4 regions of the Neobacillus sp. 19 genome follow, and region 3 is predicted to be linked to each of the others. Evidence: riboswitches for the same ligand, from Rfam matches in the RefSeq annotation. Region 3 holds a riboswitch; each other region holds the start of a gene.

Region 1 (5,269 bases), on a different contig from region 3:
TTGGTAGATTGGACAAACGTAAAAACTGGCCGATGCTGCTTGAAGTGGCAAAAGTGATGAAAAGTGAACGCAGCGATATTGAAATATGGATTATTGGGGGAGCCCAAAATGTGTCCAGCGTGAAGAATTTAAAGCCGCCTGGCAAGAGGAAGGACTCACTGACATCATCAAATGGTTTCCGGTTATCCCCTACCAGCAAATGCCGCATGTATATGCGAAAATCCGCCAATCCGGAGGCTGCACACTTGCGACAACCAAATCTGAATCATTTGGAAATACCTTTATTGAATCGATGATCTGCGGTGTGCCCGTTGTGGCTTCTAGAATGATGCCAGTAACTGAATTGGTTGAAGAGGGTGAGACGGGGCTGCTTTACCGGGGACAAAATGTGGAAGATGCGGTCAAGCAGTTATATGAAATCCTCGATGATTCCGTCAAACATCAACAAATGTCACAGGCAGCCATCGACCGTGTGCAGCAATATTTTTCCATTCAAACTGTGGCGGATGATTATATTGATTTGTTAAAAAATATCATCCACCTGTATAATGATGCGGCTGGCGAGGTGGATGCAACATGATGACACCCGTTGCCTATCAAAAAAAGCTGGAAGGCAAATCTAATGCTCATTTAATCACTTTTAATGATGGCAAGGACTATGTGGTTAAATTTTTTCAGCCTGGCTTTGAAAAAACATTGCCCAATGAATGGGTGGGCTATTGCTTGGCACGATACTTGGGACTGCCAGTACCATTTGCCAGGATAGTGGATATCTCCGAGGAATTTACTTCGCTAGTTCCTGAGCTTGCCAATGTACAATTAACCCGGTATCAATTCGCCTCATTGTACATTCCTGATTGCCTTAACGGTCATCAAGTTTCCGAAGTATCCAATATTGTTAACCATCAAACCCTAGCAGGAATCGTTATGTTGGATTATTGGTTGTGTAATCGGGACCGTACCCGCAAAAATATTCTGTTGCGAGAAGGAGAGAGCGGTGAGTATCAGTTATGGATGATTGATCAAGCCGAGATTTTCGGAACCTATAATTGGCTGCATGCTGATTTAGAAAATTTGCCGGTGGAAGTGTTGAAAAGCGCGACACACCAATTAATGGCGGGGTTTATTGATAATGAGCAAAGATTTACTGACCACCTTGAGTTGATTCAAACGATGCCGATTCTTTTAATGGAGGAAATTGTCTCGCTCATCCCTGATGACTGGATGGTTTCGCGTGAGGAGAAAAAGGCAATTGTTACTACGTTGGTAACGAGACGCAAAACGATTCTGCCGAAATTGATGGAGAGATTTTTAAAAAAGGTATACCAGCCATTCCATGCTAATGAAAATTAACTTGAAGGGAGGTATTTTATGAAAATCCGAAAGGCTATTATTCCAGCTGCAGGCCTCGGGACTCGTTTTTTACCTGCAACGAAAGCAGTGCCAAAGGAAATGATTCCAATTGTTGATAAACCAACCATTCAATATATTGTCGAAGAGGCTGTAGCGTCGGGGATTGAGGAAATCATTATCATAACCGGCAGGGGAAAGCGGTCAATCGAGGATCACTTTGATAAATCCTATGAGCTCGAGGATACTCTATATAGAAAAAATAAATTAGTAGATTTAGAGAAAATTCAACAGATATCCAGTTTAGCGAAAATATATTATGTCCGCCAAAAGGAGCCTAATGGACTTGGCGATGCCATTCTTTGTGCTAAAAATATTGTTGGCAATGAACCATTTGCGGTTATGCTTGGCGATGATATGGTGATATCGGACGTTCCATGCTTGAAGCAGCTGATGGATGTATTTGAGTATTATAATAATTCGATCGTCGCCATTCAGAACGTTCCGAAATTGGATGTGAATAAATATGGCATCATTAAGCCAAAGAGTGCGATGAGGGAGCCGAATATCTATTCAATTGAATCATTAATAGAAAAACCAAAGCCGGAAGAAGCCCCGTCAACATTAGCCGTCATGGGACGCTATATTTTAAAGCCGGAGATTTTTACAATTTTGGAGCAGCTTCCATTTGGACAAGGAAACGAATTACAACTAACTGACGCCATAAACGAGCTAAATAAAATACAGGCCGTCCTTGCCTGCACCTTCAACGGAACCCGCTACGACATCGGAGACAAAATCGGCTACATCAAAGCAACCCTCGACCTCGCCATCAGCCGCCCCGACACCCAAAAAGAAATCCTGACTTATATGGAAAAAATAGTAAAACGGTGTCAGGCACCATAACTAATCTATTGATGCACTTTAAGTTGATAAGCAAAAACTTTAAGCCGAGGCTGTTGGAAGCCTTGGCTTTTCTATAAAAGAGTCATGTATTTTAATTGGTTATTTTTTTCCTTAGGTTTATAACAAGAAATATATTATGCTAAAATAATGGACAAGCATAAACGAATATAACGATAATGGTAGAAATGGGCTGTCCATTTTATAATCGAGGTTTACCAATTAGTGAATTTGGTGTTTAATGTTAGGAAATATTCCTTGGGAAAGCGCATGAACAGACATTTCTCGAGGTTTTTTGACGGGAAATCAAGAATAAACGGAGTTTTTGTAAAAACAGAACAAAGGAGGAACTACATATGAAGAACGAGCAGATTATCGTCTATACCACGAATGATTGTATTGAATGTATGATGGTTAAACAGGTACTTACCAACGAAGGAATTGCTTTTGAAGTAAGGAATGTTGCTGCCAGCCCAGCTTATCAAAAGGAAGTAGAGAAATACGGCTTCCTCGGAGTTCCCGTAACGGTCCTTGGCGACCGGGCCGTAAAGGGTTTTACCAATGAGCTTAAAGAACTGATGGAATTGGCAAAAGGCGGTAAAGAGTAGAAAGTTAAATGAACTGGAACAATTTTCTTTACTTCGATGGTAATTAGAGTTACTATGAACATAATTTAATAACGATTTATCTACTAGGGGTGCCCTGTTAATCAGGCTGAGAGAAAACGATAACGTTTTTAACCCTTCGGACCTGATCTGGGTAATACCAGCGTAGGAAAGTAGTCGAGTGAAATCTATATTTTATCTCTTTCTAACTAACCAGGTCCTATTATGGATCTGGTTTTTTTATGTTTAAAAAGAATAGGGGCGATGGGATTTGGAGAACAACAGACTTGGTCAAATATTAGAAAAAGTTAGAGAAGTGAACCCGCTTGTCCATAATATCACGAATGTCGTGGTAACGAATTTCACAGCCAATGGATTGCTTGCCCTTGGCGCTTCACCGGTCATGGCGAATGCAATCGAAGAGGCAGCTGATATGGCGAAGATTGCGAGTTCACTAGTTCTGAATATTGGCACATTAAACGTGCAAACGGTCGAGGCGATGATCGCAGCCGGTAAAGCAGCCAATGAGCATGGGGTTCCAGTAATTTTTGACCCAGTTGGAGCTGGTGCAACTCCGTACCGAACGGAAACGGCGCACCGTGTGATGAAGGAAGTCAAGGTCGCCGTAATTAGAGGAAATGCAGCCGAAATCGCCAATGTCGTAGGTGAAAAGTGGGAGATAAAGGGCGTTGATGGAGGAATGGCTAAAGGGAATATTACAGAGCTTGCCATCCAAGCTGCTGAAATTTTACAGTGTGTGGTTGTCATAACTGGAAAGGAGGATGTCGTTACTGACGGAACAACAACGTATATCATCTCAAATGGACATCCGATTTTGACAAAAGTAACCGGTACAGGCTGCCTGTTAACTTCGGTGATTGGTGCATTTGCCGGAGTGGAAAAGGATCTCATCCAAGCTTCGGTCGCTGCATTAACCTGTTATGGTGTTGCAGCAGAAAAGGCTGCGAATCAAACAGCCGAGCTCGGGCCGGGCAGCTTTCAAATAGAATTTTTAAATCAATTATCGTTGGTTTCCCCTGAGGAATTGGATGTACATGCTTCTTTTAAAAAATGGAACGGAGGATTGTAGGATGAAAAGGGCATTAACCATTGCGGGTTCAGATAGTGGCGGCGGTGCAGGAATTCAGGCTGATTTGAAAACGTTTCAGGAATTAGAGGTTTTCGGTATGTCTGCATTAACGGCTGTTACGGCGCAAAATACATTAGGGGTTCACGCAGTCTATCCGATGACGGCAAAAGCAGTTGTCGAACAAATTCAAGCAATTGGAGACGATATCGGAACGGATGCAGTAAAAACGGGCATGCTTTTTAGTGCAGAAATCATTGAAGCCGTTTCGATGAAACTCAAAAACTATCATTGGAACAACGTGGTGGTCGACCCCGTGATGATTGCGAAAGGCGGGGCCTCTCTACTGCAGCAAGAGGCGGTTTCGGCTTTGAAAACCCATTTGTTGCCGCTTGCGACAGTCATTACCCCAAATATTCCGGAAGCAGAGGTCCTGACAGGAATGACCATTCGATCGGTGGAGGATAAACGGGAAGCTGCTGTAAAACTTTGCGCGTTAGGGGTTAAAAATGTCGTGATCAAAGGCGGTCATGATGAAAATCTGTCTGAATCTACTGATTTATTATTTGACGGGAAAGAATTCCACTTCTTTACCAGCCGGCGAATTCAGACAAAAAATACACATGGAACAGGATGTACCTTCTCGGCGGTTATAACGGCTGAATTAGCGAAGGGCTCTACCATCTATGATGCTGTTTCAACGGGGAAGGATTTCATTCAAGCGGCGATTGAAGACGGGTTTGCCATCGGCCGCGGTCATGGTCCGACGAACCACTGGGCCTTTCAAAAGAGGGGAAAGGAGATGGCTAGGCTATGATTCATTTAAAAGACGAATTAAGCGTTTATTTTATTATGGGCAGTCCGAATTGTTTGAAGGACCCAAAGGAGGTCTTAGAAGAAGCCATTGCAGGCGGGATCACCCTATTTCAATTCCGTGAAAAGGGAAAAGGAGCCTTAACAGATTCCGCAAAATATACCCTGGCAAAAGAACTTCAAGCGATTTGTCAGGAGAACCAGATTCCCTTCATTGTCAATGATGATATCGAGCTCGCACTCGAGATTGGGGCAGACGGTGTTCATATTGGGCAGGAGGATGAGCCGGTGAAAGCAGTGAGGGAAAAGATTGGCGGCAAAATCCTCGGGGTATCCGTCCATACGACAGAAGAAGCGATGACGGCACTTAGGGATGGGGCAGATTATTTTGGAATCGGACCAATTTATCCAACGAGAACTAAGGAAGATGCAAAGCCATCGAAAGGAACCAGCCTGATAGAAACTCTGAGAAAAAATGGAATCACCGTACCGATCGTTGGAATCGGCGGCA
Region 2 (5,269 bases), on a different contig from region 3:
TCAGAGCCAATACATAGGCGATCACGAAAGCATATCCCATTGAAAAAGCTGTCCACTTTTTTGAGCTTGTTTCCTTATAGATCGTTGCAACCGTTGCCAGGCATGGAATATATAACAAGATAAACACCATAAAGCTGTAGGCAGCGAGCGGCGTATAATAATCGGCCAATAATCCTTGCAGGCTGGCATCATTCGGAACGAAATAAATAATATTCATCGTTGAGATAATCGCTTCTTTAGCAAGAAATCCGGTAATTAATGAGGCGGAAGCCTGCCAAGTGCCGAAACCAATCGGATCAAAGATTGGCGCAATCACATTTCCAATCGCAGCTAAATAACTATGATCCATATCTACTTTTAACCCATCAGGTCCCGCATAAGATAAAAGCCAGATAAAAACGGATCCGGCAAAGATAAATGTTCCCGCTTTTCTTATGAAACCCTTCCCTTTGTCCCAAGTGCTTCGCCATAATGATTGAAACTGTGGAAGCCTGTAAGGAGGCAGCTCGATTACAAATAAGGATGCTTCTGATTTTAATAATGTAGAAGAAAAGATTTTTGCCAGAATTAAAGCTACGACAATTCCCAGAACATAAAGGCTAAGAACGATAAATGCTTTATGGCCAGCAAAAAAAGCTCCGACAAATAAAGCGTAAACCGGCAGTCGTGCCGAGCATGACATTAATGGCGTTAGCAAAATGGTCAACAAACGCTCTCTTGGCGTTTCAATCGTTCTTGCCGCCATGATCCCAGGCACGTTGCAGCCAAAACCAATCATCATGGGAATAAACGCTTTGCCATTTAAGCCAACTGATTCCATAATTCGGTCCATAACCAGCGCTACGCGAGCCATGTACCCGGAGTCCTCTAATAATGAAATAAAGAAGAACAGAATAAAGATTTGCGGGACAAACACTAGAACACCGCCAACCCCTGCGACCAATCCTTCAATAATTAAAGCATGGATAAAGGCTGAGGCATTGATGGCTGTTAATACACTTTCAAATCCAGCTGTTACAGGTCCTGTTAATAAGCCATCTAACGCATCAGATAGCGGGGTGCCGAGCCAATCAAATGTCAGCATAAACATCAGATACATAAGCACCAAAAAAATCGGCATCCCCAGGTAGCGATTTGTGACAATTTTATCTACCTTTTCAGATAACGGGATGGACGAATCACTTTTTCTTGCTACATCTGCCACGATTTTAGCAATGACTTCTTTTCTTTTTCCATAAATAAAATTAGCTAATGATTTTGTATCATGTAGTTTCTGTAATTTGGATTCTAAGTTGGCAATAATTGTCTTGATTCTTTGCTGATCTGTAATCCTATTTACATAATCTTTAACAAATTCATTTCCTTCAATGTATTGAATCGCTAGAAAGCGTAGAGAGTGACTGGTTTTATTAGTCATTTCTCCCGCCAATGCTGTTATCGCCTCTTCGACTTCTTTTCCATAGTAAACGAGGTTCTTTTTAGCCGGTTGGATGGACTTGGTGGAAATAACATCAACAAGCTTATCACAGCCTTTTCCGCTCCTAGCTACGACAGGAACAACAGGAACACCGAGAACACTTGAAAGCTTCGATGCGTCGATTTGAATTCCGCGCTTATTTGCGACATCAATCATATTAAGACCAATTAGGGCCGGTTTCTCAAACTCTAACAACTGCAGTGTCAAATGTAAATTCCGTTCTAATTGGGAAGCATCTAAAATATTGAGTAAGCGATCAACGGATTCATTTAAAAAGTATGAGGTAACAACGCCTTCATCCTTTGATAAGGGATTAAGTGTATAGACTCCTGGCAAATCAATTAATTGGCCAATATTATTTTTGAATACGCCAACCTTCTTTTCAACTGTAACACCGCTCCAGTTCCCCACATACTCATAGGAACCTGTTAGATTATTAAACAATGAAGTTTTTCCTGTATTCGGGTTTCCAATAAGAGCGATTTCCATTATATTCTCTCCACTTCAATCTGAACTGCTTCTTTACGGCGGATGCCAACACATTGCCCGCAAGATTCAATCATAATTGGGCCGCCAAACGGCATGACGCATTTCACGCATACTTCTGACCCTTCGGTAATCCCTAAGTCGAGCAAGCGCCTTTGTACGAGAAGGCCAACATGAGAAATGTCAATAATTTTCCCCTTATCTCCCGTTTTTAAAGAACCGAACATGTATCTCACCCTATCTATGTTAATTGAGAATGATTATCTTTCTATATTGTCATTTTAACACTTTTTTTACGATAATAGCATAGAAATTTTGTGACAAAAGTTCGAAAAAAAAAGAAAAGCAGTCCGCTTTTCTTTTTCCATCCATCTTATTTTCCCTGTATGAAACTTTTCTTTGGCATGGCACCGATGACTAGGATGATGATAATCGCACTTATGATGAAGCTTGGAAGCATATATGTCCCATTATATATGAGCGAATAAGTTGTAACGGGCTGGCCTTTAGGTGCATATTCACCGAAGAAAACAATTCCGGAAACAACATGACATAAATAGCGGAGAAAGCTTCCCAATAAAGCTCCAATAACAGAATATACCATCCACTTACCTTTCTTACCATCAGTAAGAGATTTTTGAATATATCCTGCAAAAACACCTGCAAAACCAACTACTGTAAAAGCAACAAAATAATCAATGATCCCTTGAACAATGGTATAAATTTGGGCAAAACCAAGTATAAACTGTAATAATCCCAGTAAAAAACCTGTCAACAAACCGCCCTTTATTCCCCAGCGATAGGCCATAAGGAAAATCGGAACCATTGCAATCGAAATAGACCCACCCTGCGGCCAAAATCTTGCCATAAGGAATCCTGATAATAAATCAAGTAAATAAGCAAGTGCTGTAAAAACAGCGATTTCTGTTATAAATAGCGTGTTACTCCTCTTTTTGTTCATTTCTCTTTCCCCCTATTCCACAAGAGAAACGCAAAAAAGCAATGCAAGACGAAAAGGATTGTCTGCATTGCTTTATTATCGGCAAACCACATCCCTACGCTAGCGTTAACTAACAGGTTCATAGGGTCAGAACTCTAACGTTCACTCTCAGCCGCCTTTTAGCAGCTCCCCCTGTGGAAGTATTCTATTGATTTCCTATAGAATATACTACTATTTCAAGGTAATTACAAGGGTATTATTTTTTTCGCCAAATATCATATTGGGAAAATTATTATTATTTTATTAAAAAAAGGATTTTTGCCTTCATCAGCGAATTTACATGGTAACAGTATTGTGAATACCATAGGGGGAAACAACATGTTTACGGGAGAACAATCGGATTTACTTGCTTTTTTTAATCAAAATAAAGAAGAGTTAGTAAAAGAATGGGAGAAAGCTATTGTTGTCAACCAGGAAGATCCTTTCCAGATGAAAATACGCGAAAACGGGGAAGCACTATTGGATGTGCTCCTTACCATGCATGTAAAATCTAAACAAGAACTGTTAGCTGTAATTGAAAAAATTGCGATAGAAATATCTGTAGAAAGGGTTTTGGCCGATATTAACATTGGGGACTTCGTCTATAATGTTAATTTGGGCAGAACGATTCTTTACAGCTATTTAAGTAAAACAGGAATATCATGGTCCGAAATGCAGGAGTCGATCAATATGATCAATTTTTGCTTTGATAAATTTCTTTACTATGCCGTATCCCATTTTTCGGAAGCAAAAAATAAAATTATTGAAGAAAAGACAATGGTTATTGACTCCACACATCAGGATCGTTTGACACTTCTCGGACAGATGACTTCAAGCTTTATTCATGAATTCAGAAATCCACTGACTTCTGTTCAAGGATTTATTCAATTGCTTAAGGGTGATTTTCCAAACATGAGATATTTGGATATCATTTCAAGTGAATTAGATCAGCTTAATTTTCGAATCTCACAATTCTTACTGTTATCCAAAAAGGAACTGATTGGGAAGGAAAAAGTTCAATTTGGATTAAATAAACTGATTGATGAAGTACTGAACTTCCTTTATCCAAGTATTTTGGATGGAAAAGTAAAAATCATAAAGGAGATAAGTGAAGATGTTACATTGAATGGATATGCAGATGAAATCAGACAGGTTTTTATTAATATTATTTTTAATGCAATTGATGTTCTGAATCATCATGGAATCTCTGCTCCAACCATTGAGATTAGGAGCTGTTTAGAAAACAGTCAGCAAATTAGAATTAGTATTTCCAATAATGGCCCAGTGATCCCCGCTGAATTACAAAAAACAATTTTTGAACCCTTTTTTACAACTAAAAAACTCGGGACAGGTCTAGGATTGTTTGTTTGTAAAGAAATAATTGAAAAACATAAAGGGAATTTAACCTGTGATTCTTCAGATGATAACACTACTTTTTCCATTTATCTTCCTGCTGTTTTTACACCTGCAGGTCATAACCAAACACATTCTAGTTAGTCACCGCAAAATCCCACTTTTTATGAAGCAGGGATTTTTTATTTGTTTCATCTCCCGACAATGCACTCTGATGCATATGATGTACTAAAAATTTACCGGGAGATTAGGGCCTATGTTTACTTTAAAAGTTGATCACGAAATTGAGCTTCAATTGTTCCAACGGCATCATGCCTTAAAGTTGTATCAGCTTGTTGAGGAAAATCGAGAACATTTGCGGGAATGGATGCCATGGGTGGATAGTATGACCTCCCTCTATCAATTTGAGACCATTATTCCGGTGTGGCTTACACAATTTGCTGAAAATAGTGGTATGAACGTTGGGATTCTTTATAATGGTAACCTTGTCGGCTCTTTGGGATTGCACCAAATTGATTGGTACAACAGTATGGCGAGTATTGGTTATTATCTTGCTAGAAATGCAGAAGGTCATGGAGTTATCACTCGTTCCGTTCAAGCCTTTCTAAATTACGCCTTTTTCCAATTAGGATTAAACCGGATTGAAATTCGCTGCGGCGTGAAAAACAAGAAAAGCCGGGCGATACCTGAAAGACTTGGATTTGTAAGGGAAGGGAAAATTCGGGATGGGGAACAATTAAATGGTCAGTTTCATGATCTAATTGTTTATAGCATGCTTGCCCGTGATTGGGATTCCTTACACATTTAAATATCAGAAGATATGCTGCCAGTTTGGCGGCATTTTTATATTATTGCCTCACTATTTGCTAATCAAAACTTTTTTTGAAATAATAATATTACAGCTTATGGAAAGAAGAACTAATGAAAATATGTGTTATTCGTAAGTGAGGTGGCATACCTTACTGATCGTAAGG
Region 3 (5,269 bases):
ATATTCGGGGACCACCACATATTCGTCAGTCAATTCGATTGTTTCGTCAACTCTGATATGAAGGCTGTAATCATCGGTGTACCTGCCAGCAGATTCAAGTTCGATTTCCGGCTCGAACGAATGAATGTAAGCAAAAAATCGATTCACTTCATCCGTACTACCGGAATTAATGAAAACAATACTGCCAAATGAAAAAACCAGTACAGCTTGCGACTCGTCCACTTTTTTCTCAAGAATAGAGGATAGTATTTTCCCTTTCAGGATTAGCGGCTGTTCCCAGGTGAATTTTTTGGGAATCCCACATTGAATGGCAATTTTGTTCAAGTCGATTTCATTTGTGATAGCAAAAGCTTTAAAGGATAATTGGTTCATAGTTATCACCTTTTCAAAAAGTGGTCTTTGTTCGATTGTATTCTAGCCTTCCAAAAAACATGCCTGAAGCAGAGATTCTTTCCCAAAAGGCCCGCGCGTTGGTCAAAATGGTGCTCCAAAAAGCTTTGTTTTGTTTGGTTAGACTGGCCATTTCTTAAGATGTACAATTAATGAGGGGAGGGAATCGTCATGAGAGTTAACCCGAAGGAATTTATTATTAATAATTTATTTTATATAATTAGATCTGCAATAGAAGAAGACGCGAAAAACCTGTCTGAAATTAGAGTGCAGATAGATGGTGAAACAGAAAATTTAGATCGGGAAAAAGGCGAGGCGTACATAAACGAGCCAGGTTTTAAACAAATCATAATAGATGATACAGAAAGTAAGAAAAATCTTTTTTTAGTTGCTGAAGTAAATGGAAGAATTGTAGGTTTTTCGAGATGTGAAGGGAACCAGTTGAAAAGAACTTCTCATAAGGTAGAGTTTGGCGTCTGTGTTTTAAAAGATTTTTGGGGATACGGCATTGGACAAAACCTTTTAAAAGAATCCATTCACTGGGCAGACACAAATAATATTAAGAAGATAACGTTGAATGTCCTCGAAACCAATGACAATGCAATAAAGCTTTATCAAAAACATGGTTTTGAAGTGGAGGGTATTTTAAAAAAGGACAAGGTCCTATCTGATGGGAATTACTATAACACTATTTTAATGGGAAGGTTTAATGAATAAGGAATAGAGGGCAAAATTAGCGTTTATTGACGGTTGAAGCACTCCTAATTTTCTCCTTCTTGAAGCAATTGATTTCTTTGATGAATCAAATAAACATTTAAGAACCTTGCTGAACATTTTAGCAAGGTTCTATTTTCTCTACTATTCACCTAAAAGGAGTTTTTCAGAATAGTTTTGTCTGTTCAAAATTATTCCTGCGGCTTCTTTTTAAAGATATATTTTAAAAGAAAAATATGAACAGACTATGAACAAAAAAATACTTACCTTATGTTTCTGCATCGAATTCATCGGATTAGAACCTTTTGAGATGAACAGAACCCAGCAATAATAAACGAGGGTCAAAAGTCTCATTGACTTAATCAAAATTGGTAATGTATAGTAATAGCAAAAGAATAGGTTGACCACTAGGGGAGCCATGTAATGGCTGAGACAAGATTGGAATCTTGGACCCTTTGAACCTGATCTAGTTCATACTAGCGGAGGAAAGTGGAGACAGAGCTCAATGATGCTAGAATGTGTAAATTGCGCCGCTCCATATATTGGAGCGGCTTTTTCGATTATTATTGCCGTCTCCTATTTCCTCTAGCCAAAACCACAAGGAGGATATATTGATGAGTTTTTCAGTAGAATTAAGGAAAGAAGCAGAGCCAATTTTTCAAGCGATTTTTGAACATCCTTTTGTGCAGGGAATTGCTAATGGGAATTTAGGAAAGGAACAATTAATCCATTATGTGAAACAGGACTTTGAGTATTTAAACTCCTTTATTCGTATTTATGGAATTGCTGTTTCAAAGTGTGAAAACCGCCCGGATATGGAGATGCTCAATCGGCAAATTTCATTTATTTTAAACAGTGAAGTCCATCCACATCATAACTTTTGCCAAGTCGCGGGTGTTCCTTACGAGGAATTGCAGGGGTACTCTTTATCTCCATCCGCCCATCATTATATCCGCCATATGTTAACGGTTGCGCATGAAGGGTCATTAGGAGAAATCTTGGCTGTGTTACTGCCATGTCCATGGACGTATTGGGAGATTGGTGAAAAATTAATAAAAGAAGTCAATCCAGATGAATCACATCCCTTTTATGAGTGGATTCAATTTTATGGAAATCGTCCAGAAACTACTACAAGATTTTGCCGAAGATTAGATGAATTGGTCATTCACGCAACGGAGAAAGAAAAAGAAAAGATGAAGGAACATTTTCTATTAAGCTGTCAGCTTGAGTATATGTTTTGGGACATGGCCTACAAAAGAGAAGAATGGCCAGTTCAACTGGAGCTGATAAAAAGATGAAATGGAAAATGAAGGAGATTGTTCTTACTGTCATTTTAGCGGTGGCATGCGGTGTCATTTATTTAGGATGGTCGACATTATGGATCCCGATTTCGGCACTCGTTGGTCCAGTGGGGGCTGGGTTTATGTTTGGTATTTGGGTGATTGCTAGTCCCATAGTTGCGTATATCATTCGGAAACCGGGTGCTGCCTTCATTGCAGAGGTTGCTGCCGCAGCCGTAGAACTATTAACTGGCAGTCACTTTGGTTTGTCTGCTCTATTAGTAGGTGTTTTTCAAGGCATCGGATCAGAAGTGGCCTTTGCTATTTTTGGGTACAAACGCTATAACCTGTTTACATTAATGCTGTCAGGTGCGCTCGCAGCTGTAGGAGGCATGATTTATAACCTATTGGTTAACGGTTTTGGCTATTATACAACTGAAATACTGCTCACAACATTAGCCATTCATGTGATCAGCGGAATCGTTCTAGGCGGCTGCTTGGCAAAATTTGTCGTGGAGTCGCTCGCCAAAACAGGTGTCTTGGACCAATATGAAATAATGAAAGTTAGAAGGAAACAAGGACATGCAGATGCAAATGTTTCTGGGATGTAACAATTTATCGATCCGCTTTTACCAACATAATAAAAAAATAGTAAATCATATCAATCTGTCGATTCGGCAAGGCGAAAAACTATTAATTTTAGGACCTAGCGGGTGCGGGAAATCTACGTTGATTTCTGTACTTGCCGGGATTATTCCTGAATTTCTAGATGCTGAAGTGACCGGTGAGATCGTGCGCCCAGATAGTTCGGGTGTGATGTTTCAAGATCCTGATTCTCAATTTTGCATGCTCCATGTGGATGAAGAAATTGCTTTTAGTCTTGAAAACCGGATGATTCCACGGGATCAAATGGATGAGATGATAGGGGACCTAATGGATAAAGCGGGATTGAAGATAGATAAACGTACTCCGATTGATTCGCTTTCCGGCGGAATGAAGCAGCGATTGGCACTAGCCTGCTTATTAGCACTGGAACCTGAAGTTTTGTTTTTGGATGAACCGACAGCCCAACTGGATCCTGAGGGCAGAAACGAGATTTTTGAATTATTAAGGGATGTTTCCCTACAAACCAACCAAACGATGGTATTTGTTGAACATGTACTGGATGGATGTATCGAATGGATGGACCGGGTGATTATTCTTAATAAAGATGGCCGGATGATTGGTGATGGAAAACCAGAAGAAATCTTGGAAAATTTCCAGAGTGAGATACGGGAGGCGGGTATTTGGCGTCCAAAGTTATTTCCGATAAAGTGGCAGGATGTGGTTCGCCATGATACTCATCCATTAGCAATCGAACTCTCAAGGATCATAGAAACGAAGTCAATGGAACAACTGAAAGACGATGGGGTAGATAATCCTATCATCCATACAGAAAATGCAGAAATCGGTTATGGGAAAACAACGATTGTAAACGACATTAATCTGGCCATCCATAAAGGGGACTGGATTTCGATTGTCGGGAAAAATGGAAGCGGCAAAAGTACGTTCCTGAAAAGTTTGGCACGCTTAGAATCCTTAAAAAAAGGAAAAGTTTATTTTCTTGAAAGTGAATTAAAAAAGTGGCCAGATCAGGAACTATATGAGAAAGCAGGCTTTGTCTTTCAAAATCCAGAACTGCAATTTATTACAGATACTGTGTTTGATGAAATCGCCTTTGGCGGCCGGCAAAGAAATTGGCCGGAAGAGCGGATCCGCCATAAAACTAATCAGTTATTGCGGGAATTTGGACTGGAATCCTATCGTGACGCCCATCCTTTTACATTGAGCCTTGGCCAAAAACGCCGTTTGAGTGTGGCCACGATGTTATTGTTTGACCAGGCGTTATTATTACTGGATGAACCAACATTTGGCCAGGATGAAAAAACTGCTAACGAGCTGATTAAACGGCTGAAGGAGCGGCAGGAACAGGGAACAACCATTATCATGGTAACCCACGATATGGATTTAGTTGATCGCTATTCGGATAAAGTTATCCTTTTTAAAAAAGGAAAAGTTGCTTTCTATGGGACACCATATCAATTATTTATGAACCAAGATCTTTTGAAAGAGAGCTCGTTGGTGCCTCCTCTGCATTATCAATTATTTCAAGCTAGAGAGGGGCTATGTCTCGTATGAAGGGGAATCAATCATGGCTTTCGACCTTAAACCCTGCTTGTAAGCTGCTTGCTCACTTTTTAGCTATGTTTATCTTGATGGCCATTACAGATCCGAAAGAAACGTTGGGTATATGGCTTATTGCTGTATTCATAGGCATTTTTTTTGGCGGATGGAGAATGTCTTATTTATTGAAAAGATTTTTACCCTATTTAGGCTTTTTTATTTTAGTTTTTTGGATGATGGCTGCTTTTGGAAAAGGAGAAGAAACGATTTGGAATTGGGCTTGGTTTCATGTTACGGAAGAGAGTCTAACCAATGGGCTGACAATCTCTTTACGAATGTTGGGGTTCGTTACCTTTGGGTTATTATTCACCTCAACGACTGACTTAACCTTGTTCATTATGAGTCTAATTCATCAATGTAAACTTTCGCCAAAATGGGCATATGGGTTATTGGCAGGTTTCCGTTTTATCCCACTTTTCCAATCAGAACTCAATCAAATGAAGGCAGCCCATAAAATTCGCGGCTATAAGCAGAAAAGCAGCTGGAAAGCTTTTATGAGATACTCCCTGCCACTGTTCACTCAAGGAGTACGAAAATCTGAAAGAATTGCAATTGCCATGGAGGCAAGAGGTTTTACTGGCACAAGGGATCGGACTTACTATCAAACAACGAAGCTGGGGGTAAAAGATTTAATTTATTTAATAGGTCTTTTATTCATGGTA
Region 4 (5,269 bases), on a different contig from region 3:
GGTGGCCAATCGAGTTCATTAACCCTTCATGGGCAAAAATACTGCTAAATTGACCATAAGCAAGGTTCTCTCCAGCAAGATAAAAGATAATTTGATCCTCCTTCATCCGATCAAATGGCGATTGCCCTTTAAGGTTTGTGTGATCAAAATATTGATTAACAGCCATATCCATGCTATGTTTCCGAGCAGTTTCTTTTACTTGATTATCCCATGACAGAATGGGAAGCTGGTGCTCCACACGAGATGCATTTGTTAAATCGAATAGCTGGTATTCAAATCCTTCCTTCAATTCCGGACTTGCACTAGTGTAGAGTTCATGTTTCTTTTGTTCCAAATCTTTGTTGATTAATTGCATGGCAGTCACTGTATTGTTTTCGTGTTTGTCGTAGAAAATGGTAACATAGACTTCGTCTAGCAGATATACATCATAGTCCGCATTTTCTTGTATTTGCAAAATAGTCAGCCCCTTTTGAATCCCGGACAGTGGTTTTCCAAGCACAGCTCGAACGGTTTCTTTCGAACTACCTCCCTTAATCCCATTGCTAGAGGCAATTAAATCTTGATTTGTGTATAAACCAACTGCTTGATTTTTATCATCGAACATGACCATAAAAAAGCTTTGATAATTGTTGTGAAAAGCATACCACTTTTCCCCATATTCATTCAGCGATTCCCGGTTTGCCTGGCCAAGTTTGTTTTCAATATCTTTTTTGGTGGCGCCGAGCTCTATATTATGAATGGAAAAGACTTGATCAGCTGGGGTTTTTAACGTTACCTTTTCTCGATCAGCTGGCTCTTCCGTTAGCGGATTTTTATCTAAAAAAAGGCCAAGCTGCTCTACAAATTGTTTGACCTCTCCAGATAGAGATTCGATGGCTGCCTGAATTTCAGGATTTTTCTTGACATCATTTAATTTAGTTTCAATTTGTTTCATTGAAACTGCGTAATCGGAATTTGCAAATTTTTGTTTAATAAATGGTCCAGAAACATATAGTATAAATAGTATGACTAGAATTGAAAAAATTCGCCCCATCATCTCTCCTCCATTTCTATTAGAATTGTAACCAAACGAATTTAATTGTATAAGCAATATGCTTACGTTCAATACAAGCGTATTAGTTAAAATTCGTGAAAAAAACGGGTTTACTATATTATGATAGATGGATTTATGAAATCAAGTGGAAAAAAAATGAATCGATGTAGTGGAACGCACAAAAAATTTGAAAACAACAAAAGGAGATACGATGTTAGAAACTGGATGGAATTTTGAAAATAGTTATGCCCGTCTCCCAAATTCTTTTTTTACTTTACACAATCCAATACCCGTCGAGGAACCAGGGTTAGTTATTCTCAATGCGCCTTTGGCGGAATCACTTGGATTGAATATAGAGGCGCTGCAGAGTGAGGATGGTGTGGCGGTTCTTGCCGGCAACCGGGTACCCCAGGGAGCTGAGCCGCTTGCGCAGGCATATGCAGGTCATCAATTTGGGCATTTTACAAAGTTAGGGGATGGACGGGCTGTGCTGCTGGGAGAGCAGATGACGTCTAAAGGAGAACGAGTTGATATTCAGCTTAAAGGGCCAGGGAGAACACCATATTCCCGCGGCGGTGACGGACGTGCGGCACTCGGACCGATGCTGCGAGAATACATCATCAGTGAGGCCATGCATGCCTTGGGTATTCCTACCACCCGTAGTCTAGCTGTCGTCACAACCGGTGAAGCTGTCCAGCGTGAAACCGCTCTTCCTGGTGCCATCCTTACTCGTGTTGCTGCTAGTCATATTCGAGTAGGTACCTTCCAGTACGTGGCAAAATGGGGAACAATGGAGGAGCTTCGGACACTCGCAGACTATGCAATTAGCCGACATTATCCCGACATTGAAGCGGATGAAAATCGATATCTACGGTTTCTTGAAGAAGTAATCAAACGCCAGGCGGCACTTGTAGCCAAATGGCAATTGGTTGGCTTTATACATGGGGTGATGAACACTGATAATATGACAATTAGTGGAGAAACAATTGATTATGGTCCTTGTGCCTTTATGGATACATATGATCCCGCAACGGTTTTCAGTTCTATTGATACTCAAGGACGCTATGCCTATGGCAACCAGCCTTATATGGCGGGATGGAATCTCGCACGGTTCGCTGAAACTCTCTTACCGCTGCTAGATGAAAATCAAGAGAAGGCGGTTGAAAAGGCTCAAGATGCAATATCTCACTTTTCAAAAATATATGAAGCGAATTGGCTCGAGGGAATGCGAGCGAAACTTGGAATATTTAACGAAGAATCTGATGATGAAAAGCTAATAAATGACCTCCTTAGTTTGATGGAGAAGAATCATGCGGATTTTACCAATACATTCAGGGCGCTAACATTGGCTAATAATGAAGAAACTGGTTTGAATGGTGAGCCAGAATTTGCGGAGTGGTACGGTAAATGGAAAGCTAGATTAGACCGGCAGGAAGAATCGAAAACCTCTGTAGAACAATTAATGGGAAACAGTAATCCTGCGGTAATCCCACGAAATCATCGGGTAGAAGAAGCGCTGGAAGCGGCAGTGGAACAAGGTGATTTAATAGTGATGGACCGGCTGCTTAAAATTCTTTCTAATCCTTATGCCTATTCCCCTGAAAAGGCGGAATACTGCACACTTCCTGAGCCATCAACTGGTAGATACCGTACTTTCTGCGGAACCTGATATTAGTTTTAAAAAAACAGTCACACATTTAAGTATTTCATCATATAGTAACTTCTGTGTGAGAAATAATCAGGAAGGAAGTATGATGATGAATAACAACCAAATCATTACACCAACTAAAAATGATTTCAAGGATGGAGAAAATGGCTTCAAGATCGTTGAATTTAATGTCACTGATCCCACCGAAAGTTTATTTTCAGTAGTTACTCCTATTAAAAAGCAATAAGAGCGTTTTAAACTATCTTTTACATAGAAAGATGGTTTCGAATTTTTGGGCCCAAGTGCCAGGTATCTCATTTTTTCGAGGGTGATTGGCACTTTTGGTTCAGTTAACATGAGAGATTTTGCGACAAAAAAATAATTTGACATTTTCGCCTAACATGTTAACATTATCCATGTAAGGTAATCAATACAAATTAATAATTGAAGTTTATCCGCTAGAGGTGCCTTTTTAAAGGGCTGAGATTGAAGTGCTACTTCGGGACTCTATGAACCTGATCTGGATCATACCAGCGTAGGGAAGTGGAAACATGAATATTTGATGAACAAAAAATGTTCTTTTTTCAAATTTTCAACCACTTTCTTATCTAAAGGAAGTGGTTTTTTGTTTTTCACAGTATGCAATAAATGGCGGAATCTTCTGAAAGGGGTAACTTGTATTTTCGAAGATAAAGAATTTCATATCATATCCAATGGTAAGATGCCGATCGAGCAGTTTCAGGAAATTGTAAAGGATATCGAGCCCTATGTGACAGCAATACATTTACGGGAAAAACAAAAAACAGCCCGTGAACTATATGAAATGGTCCAACAATTAATTTCTGCAAACATCCCGCTAGCAAAGATTATTATTAATGACCGCCTGGATGTGGCCTTAACAGCAAAGGCCGGTGGGGTGCAATTAGCTTTTCACAGTTTAGAACCAGGTGTTGTGAAGGAAAATTTTCCTCAGATTCGGATAGGGAGTTCGATTCATTCTTATCAGGAAGGAGTGGCTGCAAAAGTAAATCGTGCAGATTATGTGATTTACGGTCATATTTTCCCTTCTCACTCAAAACCAGGAATGGCCCCGAAAGGCTTGGAGGAATTATCAAGGATAACACAACTTGACATCCCAGTTATTGCAATTGGAGGTATAACACAAGAAAATGCAGCGAGGGTAATACAGGCAGGAGCACAAGGAATAGCAGTTATGTCGGGTGTTTTAAATGCAGGCGATCCACTGGCAGCAGTTAAGTCATACATAAAAGTGTTGAAAAATGGAGGTGGAAAAAGTGGGGAATTCAGCTGATGTAATTATTATCGGTGGGGGAATCGTCGGAACTTCCATTGCCTATCAGCTATCAAAAATGGGAAGAAAAGTGATTATACTCGAAAAGGATCAACTAGCGTGCCAAGCAACTAGAGCTGCCGCAGGAATGCTGGCCTCACAAGCGGAAATCGAACAAGATGGTCCATTATTCCAAATGGGGTTAACAAGTCAATCTATGTTTTCAACTCTCGCAAATGAATTATTGGAATTTTCTGGAGTAGATATTGAGTTTGTCAATAAAGGATTGTTAAAAATTGCTGAAACCGAAGAAATAGCATCCGAAGTAAAAAAACAGGTTGATTTTCAAAGGGAGTGGGACCCTGCTATAACTTGGCTTGATAAAAAGGAATTATTAGAATTGGAACCATCCTTATCTCCAAGCATTTCAGGGGCAATGCTCATTCCTAACGATGGACATGTGCAGCCGGCAAAGTTAGCAAAAGCATTTACACAAGCAGCTGCCTATTTTGGGGCCGAGATTCGAGAACATACGGAAGTCGTTTCTTTAATATATGAAAATGGTCAAGTTAGAGGGGTTAACACGACCAATGGTGCTATCCGCAGTGAACAGGTTGTCGTTGCCGCCGGGGCATGGGCTTCGAAACTATTGTGTGAAGCAGGTCTGGAGATAAATGTTTATCCAGTAAAAGGAGAATGCTTTTCTGTCAGACCGGAAAAGCCGGTGATTAGCATGACCATTTTTTCCGACAAACGTTGTTATCTTGTACCAAAACGAAATGGGGAAATTTATATTGGTGCCACCATGATTGAACATACATTTGATCAAACAGTAACACCTAAAGGGATTGCTAGCTTAATTGAAAGAGCAACAAATCTGGTTCCACAGCTGAATGAAGCAGCATGGGAGCGCGTATGGTCCGGTATTCGGCCACAGACAGGAGATGGGTTGCCATACATTGGCGAACATCCCAGCCGGAAAGGGCTATACGTTGCAGCAGGGCATTTCCGAAACGGGATTCTATTAAGTCCCATAACAGGGAAACTGATGGCAAACCTTTTAACTGGGGGAATAACTGACCAAACGCTACTCTCAGCTTTTCATTTAGAAAGACATAAAAAAATAGTTGTATAGGAGGCACGGTATGAATGTTGTCTTAAATGGTGAGTTAATCCAACTCCCTGAACAAGTTGTTTGTATTGCAGATGTTCTAAATCATTTTGAAATTCAGGATAAAATCGTTGTCGTAGAAGTTAATGGTGAAGTCATAACGAAATTAGAACACCAGATTACCAG

The links. A riboswitch is a leader RNA that binds a small molecule or an ion and turns the genes downstream of it on or off. The one in region 3 is predicted to bind thiamine pyrophosphate.
Region 1: it holds a riboswitch for thiamine pyrophosphate, as region 3 does, so the genes downstream of both, thiM (hydroxyethylthiazole kinase) here and tenA (thiaminase II) in region 3, are expected to answer to the same signal.
Region 2: it holds a riboswitch for thiamine pyrophosphate, as region 3 does, so the genes downstream of both, thiT (energy-coupled thiamine transporter ThiT) here and tenA (thiaminase II) in region 3, are expected to answer to the same signal.
Region 4: it holds a riboswitch for thiamine pyrophosphate, as region 3 does, so the genes downstream of both, ACO1D1_RS24835 (thiamine phosphate synthase) here and tenA (thiaminase II) in region 3, are expected to answer to the same signal.

What each region holds. Positions count from the first base shown of each region.
Region 1 covers NZ_JBMPZU010000036.1:34,733-40,001, reverse strand. The annotation lists gene ACO1D1_RS12810 (glycosyltransferase) at 86-580, shown strand; gene ACO1D1_RS12805 (HipA family kinase) at 577-1,353, shown strand; gene galU (UTP--glucose-1-phosphate uridylyltransferase GalU) at 1,372-2,256, shown strand; gene ACO1D1_RS12795 (glutaredoxin family protein) at 2,610-2,861, shown strand; TPP riboswitch at 2,937-3,047, shown strand; gene thiM (hydroxyethylthiazole kinase) at 3,130-3,948, shown strand; gene thiD (bifunctional hydroxymethylpyrimidine kinase/phosphomethylpyrimidine kinase) at 3,950-4,762, shown strand; gene thiE (thiamine phosphate synthase) at 4,759-5,269, shown strand, end outside.
Region 2 covers NZ_JBMPZU010000056.1:94,772-100,040, forward strand. The annotation lists gene feoB (ferrous iron transport protein B) at 1-1,966, opposite strand, end outside; gene ACO1D1_RS17505 (FeoA family protein) at 1,966-2,190, opposite strand; gene thiT (energy-coupled thiamine transporter ThiT) at 2,337-2,924, opposite strand; TPP riboswitch at 2,999-3,106, opposite strand; gene ACO1D1_RS17515 (histidine kinase N-terminal domain-containing protein) at 3,282-4,439, shown strand; gene ACO1D1_RS17520 (GNAT family N-acetyltransferase) at 4,552-5,103, shown strand.
Region 3 covers NZ_JBMPZU010000019.1:92,864-98,132, forward strand. The annotation lists gene ACO1D1_RS04280 (RMD1 family protein) at 1-372, opposite strand, end outside; gene ACO1D1_RS04285 (GNAT family N-acetyltransferase) at 562-1,107, shown strand; TPP riboswitch at 1,504-1,609, shown strand; gene tenA (thiaminase II) at 1,719-2,402, shown strand; gene ACO1D1_RS04295 (ECF transporter S component) at 2,399-2,995, shown strand; gene ACO1D1_RS04300 (ABC transporter ATP-binding protein) at 2,973-4,562, shown strand; gene ACO1D1_RS04305 (energy-coupling factor transporter transmembrane component T family protein) at 4,559-5,269, shown strand, end outside.
Region 4 covers NZ_JBMPZU010000085.1:23,084-28,352, reverse strand. The annotation lists gene ACO1D1_RS24850 (CAP domain-containing protein) at 1-934, opposite strand, end outside; gene ACO1D1_RS24845 (protein adenylyltransferase SelO) at 1,245-2,702, shown strand; gene ACO1D1_RS24840 (hypothetical protein) at 2,772-3,038, opposite strand; TPP riboswitch at 3,132-3,240, shown strand; gene ACO1D1_RS24835 (thiamine phosphate synthase) at 3,307-3,993, shown strand; gene thiO (glycine oxidase ThiO) at 3,977-5,107, shown strand; gene thiS (sulfur carrier protein ThiS) at 5,118-5,269, shown strand, end outside.